One region of the Microbacterium sp. 1262 genome, then DNA from elsewhere that is predicted to be linked to it. Evidence: predicted binding sites of a transcription regulator. Region 1 holds the regulator's gene; the other holds the start of a gene.

Evidence for each region. The regulator LexA, encoded in region 1, represses DNA repair genes until DNA is damaged. The targets are predictions, from matches to a motif close to TCGAACANNTGTTCGA.
Region 2: ABIC53_RS12175 (HNH endonuclease signature motif containing protein) is a predicted target of LexA. The motif match lies at 998-1,013, and genes of this name have one in related genera.

The regions. Positions count from the first base shown of each region.
Region 1 is NZ_JBEPKU010000001.1:1,638,059-1,640,515, forward strand. It holds gene ABIC53_RS07850 (histidinol-phosphate transaminase) at 1-481, opposite strand, end outside; gene ABIC53_RS07855 (LysM peptidoglycan-binding domain-containing protein) at 553-912, opposite strand; gene lexA (transcriptional repressor LexA) at 1,169-1,834, shown strand; gene ABIC53_RS07865 (prolyl oligopeptidase family serine peptidase) at 1,936-2,457, shown strand, end outside.
Region 2 is NZ_JBEPKU010000001.1:2,565,895-2,568,351, forward strand. It holds gene ABIC53_RS12175 (HNH endonuclease signature motif containing protein) at 1-963, opposite strand, end outside; gene ABIC53_RS12180 (GNAT family N-acetyltransferase) at 1,072-1,812, opposite strand; gene ABIC53_RS12185 (Pr6Pr family membrane protein) at 1,994-2,457, shown strand, end outside.

The DNA of each region.
Region 1 (2,457 bases):
AGACGACGTCGGGGCGCAGTTCGGAGACTTGTGCCGCGGCGGAGGCCGGGTCGAGCGTGAAGTCGGGGCCGCGCGTGCCCGCGACGTACTGCGCGCCGGTGGCTCGCGTCAGCAGCGGGTACATCGAGTACGTGGGGCCGAAGCCCATGGCGGTACGCCCCGGGCCGCCGAAGGCCTGGAGCAGGTGCTGCAGCACCTCGTTCGATCCGTTCGCGGCCCAGATGCGATCGGGGGTGAGGCCGTGACCGAGGTACTCGGCGAAGGACTCGCGGAGGTGCGTGAACTCGCGGTCGGGATAGCGGTTGACGTCGCGCAGGGCACGGGCGACGGCATCCAGGATGTCGTCTGCGACCTCTTCGGGAACGGGATGCGTGTTCTCGTTGACGTTCAGCGCGACCGGAAGCGGCGCCTGCGGGGCGCCGTACGGGGTGAGGCCTCGCAGATCGTCTCTGAGGGGCAGATCATCCAGACTCGGGCTCATCCCACCCATGCTAGGCCGCGTCCGAGTCCGGCGTGGCCGCACCCCAGCTTCTGCGCCGAAGACGGCGGGCTTCAGCTCGCGGCGTCGTACTCGGCGGGGATGGCGAGTGTCTGGCCTGCCTCGAGCTGACCAGAGCCGAGGGCGTTCAGCCGGATGATGGCGTCGACAACGTCACGGGGGTCGGCGGCCGGCGCCACCTCTTCAGCGATCGACCAGAGCGATTCGCCCGACATGACGGTCACCGTCGTGAACGACCCCTCGGGCGCGCCCGCCTCGTTGGACGCGAGTGCTCCCCCGCCGGAGAGCACGGCAGCGGTGACGGCGACGACGGCGGGAAGCGCGGCGATCGCTGCGATGACGCGGCGTCCACGGCGCGTCAGGCGCAGACGGGTGCGGGGGGCCGGTGCGAAGCGGGCATCGATCGTGGTCATGACATCTCCTCGGGAGCGGTAGGAAGATTCGCTCCCGCCTCTCGGCCGGGAGAGACGGGTGCGAACTTCGGTTCCGAACGTATCTTCGATATTGTGTGGTGTCAACCACCCACCGAAATCGGAGACCGATCGAAGAGACACGCGGAGCGTTCCGTGATGTCGCTGTCGGATCGGGCTACCTTTTCGACAGCGAGAGCCCACCACGAACCTCCGACATCGGGTCGGGGACGGGGCGCGACGACAGGAGACCGGCGGTATGAGCGAGAAGCCGCAGACGCGACGACGCAAGAATCTGAGCGATAAGCAGCTCGCGATCCTCGAGGTGATCCAGCACGCGATCGCCCGCAACGGCTACCCGCCGAGCATGCGCGAGATCGGCGACGCCGTCGGCCTCAAGTCGCTGTCGAGCGTCACCCACCAGCTGAACCAGCTCGAGCTGAGCGGATACCTCCGCCGCGACCCCGGCAAGACCCGCGCGATGGAGGTCCTCATCGACCTCCCCGGCACGGCCGGCGAGAACCCCGCCGACGCCGCGCCCGCCCTCGGCGACGCCGCCCTCGTGCCGCTCGTGGGCCGCATCGCGGCGGGCGTCCCGATCACCGCCGACCAGCAGGTCGAGGAGATCTTCCCCCTGCCGCGTCAGCTCGTCGGCAAGGGCGAGCTGTTCATGCTCAAGGTCGTCGGCGACTCCATGATCGACGCCGCCATCTGCGACGGCGACTGGGTCGTCGTGCGGGCACAGGCGACCGCCGACAACGGCGAGATCGTCGCGGCCATGCTCGACGGCGAGGCCACCGTCAAGACGCTCCGTCAGCGCGACGGCCACACCTGGCTCCTCCCCCGCAACTCGGCGTTCGAGCCGATCCTCGGCGATGACGCCACCATCCTCGGCAAGGTCGTCGCCGTCCTCCGCACGGTCTGACCTCGCCGCACCGACGGAACTGCGGGAGGGGATGCCGCGACTCGGCGGCATCCCCTCCCGTCGTCCGGCACGACCCGGATCCGCTCGCGTAGCGTGGCGGTATGTCGCAGCAGCAACTCCCGTACGGTTCTTGGCCCTCCCCCCTGACCGCCTCGTGGGCCAGCGCGTCCTCGTTGCGCCTCGACGGCGCGCGCTTCGTCGGGGATGAGATCTGGTGGGGCGAATCCCTTCCCGATGAGGCCGGTCGCGTCGCCGTCATGCGCCGCCGCCGCGACGATTCTGTGGAGGTCGTCCTCCCCGCGCCCGGGAACGCGCGATCGCGTGTGCACGAGTATGGCGGCGGCGCCTGGACGGCGTCCGACGACGGCGAGCTGTTCTTCGTCGACAAGTCGGACCAGCGCATTCGACGCCTCCGCCCGGGCGGCGAGCCCGAGGCGCTCACCCCAGAGGAGAGCGGCACCCACTACGGCGGTCTCCGCTGGCAGCACGGCGCGCTTCTCGCGGTGCGCGAGCGCGAGCACCCGGGGCGCACTCCCGAACGACACATCGTGCGGATCGACGGCGCGAGCAGCGATGAGAACGCCGCGAGCGGCGACGAAGCGGGAGTGACGGAGCTCGCCGGG
Region 2 (2,457 bases), 930 kb from region 1:
GCGGGTGAGGGGGTCGATGAAGAGCCGGTCCCACTCGCTGACCTGCCCGGCGAGCTGCCGCACGGTGTCAGCATCGACGAGCCCAGCACCCACGGCTTCGGCGGGGTTCTCGTCACGCCCCATCAACGTCTCGGCGGTGACCGCCACCTGCACGCGTGCCCGGATCGCCCCGAGCCCACCGGCCCGGTCCGTCCCGTACGTCGGGTCGACCACGGGCGCCCCGCCGAGGACGAGGTCACCGAGGATGTCGGCGCGCAGCTGATCCATCGTTCGCGTATCGGCCGGCTCGCATGCGCCTGCGGCATCCGCCCGGGCGTCCTTCACCAACTGCCCCATCTGCGTGAGCCGGTCGAGCATGCCCACCGCGATCACGGTCGGGACGGTCGCGATGACATCCGACATCCCGTCCGTCCCGTGCGCGACCCGCACGCACCGCCCGGCGGCGGCTTCGCGGTGCCGGTCGGTGAACGTGCGCTCGTGCAGCTTCTCCGCGAGGGCACGCAGGGCCGGTTTCACCCGGGTGGCGATGTCGCGCTCGCACACCGCGATCGCCGCGACCTCGAACTCGCCCCGCACCTCATCGGGCAGCCCGGTTCCCGCTTTGACGACCGCGTCGACGTGGTCGCGGGTGATCCGCCGCTCCTCCCACGCCGAGAAGACGGTCGGGTAATCGTCGACGATCGTCAGCGCATGGTCGATGTCGGCCTGCAGGCGCCTGTCGGTCCGCCGGGCCAGCCCCGCAGCTTCAGCCGCGACCGACCGCAGCTCCATGTCCGAGGCCATCCCACGCACTCCGTCACGGCGCGCCTCACGCAACGCGGACCGGCCCAGCTCGGCCAGAGCCCGCACCGAAGCGACATCCGCGTCATGCACCAGCGCGAGCGCCTCGCCGTAAGCCGCGATCGCGGGGCCGTGCGGCGAGACCTCGATCTCGTCCGAGCCGCAACCCCTGTTCGCTGACATGTTCCCATTGTGGCAGCGGGGTCAGACATTTACGTCGAACAAACATACGAAGAGCGAAACTCGTCAGAGCGCACGACTGGGGAGGAATCGCCGACCGGGAACCGCCGGTCAGGGCACGCGCACGCCCGTGAAGTTCGTCCGCTGCCGCAATTCGAACCCCAGCTTCTCGTAACCGGCGATCGCGTTCACGTTCGACGCCGCGGCGTGCATCATCGCTCGGCCACCCCGCTGCTGGATGTGGAACGCGACATCTAGCACCAGCCGCGACGCGAGCCCCTGCCGCCGGTACGCCTCGTCGGTCGCGACGGCGCTGATCTCGGTCCATTCGCCCGGCTGCAGCCGCTCCCCGGCCATCGCGATCAGCCGGCCGTCGCGCCGGATGCCGATGTACCGGCCGAGCAGGTGGGTGCGCGGCCGGAAGGGACCGGGCCGGTTGCGTTCGACGAGCGCGAGCATGTCGGCGACATCCGCCTGCCCCAGCTCGACCGCCTCGTCGTCCGGTCGCGGCTGCAGGCGATCCGTCTCGACGAGCTGCACTCCCGCGCCACCGAACGTGCGCACCCACCCGTCAGGCAGCACCGGCCCAGCACCATCACTACCGCCAACGTCCGCACGGTCGGGCGTACTGATGCTGAACTCATTGCCCGAACCCACCACGGTCGTGAGCGAGTCCCACACCGCGGGGTCCTCCCACGTGCGCACGCCCACGAAGCCGGCCACGTCGTCGGGATACCGGCGGACGAGGTCGTCGCCGATGGCGAGGTGCGCGTGCGCCCCGGTCAGCGAATGCCATGCGGCGTTATCGCGGACGTCGGGGCCGCCCAGAACAGGAGGGGTGGTGATGGTCATCGGGTTCGTCCTCTCGCGCGCCGCGTGCTGCCTTCGCCGCGGTCGCCGTCGGACCCAACGCGTCGACGCGCCGATCCATGCCCGCGGATGCCGCATCGCGACGCTATCCGTGACCGGACGCGACATCCCGGACCGCCGCCACATGCGTTCACGTACGGCAGTCGAGCGATAGTGTGCCCACGTGCAGAGCTCGAGGCAGGCGACGGTGTGGTCGCTCCTGCGGCTGGCGATGGCCGTCGTCATCCTCGCCGCCGTCATCACCCAGCTGACCGTGTCACTGACGCGAACCGCCGAGTCCGGCGGCGACGTCGCGACCGTGTTCGCGAACTTCTTCAGCTTCTTCACGATCCTCTCGAACGTCATCGCAGCAGTGGTTCTCGTGACGGCGGGCGTCCGCGCACTGATCGGCCGCGCCGGGCCGGAATCATCGCTCGGGCTCTCCGCCGCGCTCACCTGCGCCACGGCGTACATGGTCATCACCGGAGTCGTCTACAACGCACTCCTGCGCGGGATCACGCTCCCGCAGGGATCCGAGCCGGTGCCGTGGTCGAACGAGGTGCTGCACCTGATCGGCCCGATCTTCCTCGTGCTCGACCTGCTGATCGGCGCCCGGCGCCGCGCCCTTCGCTGGCAGGTCGTATGGGT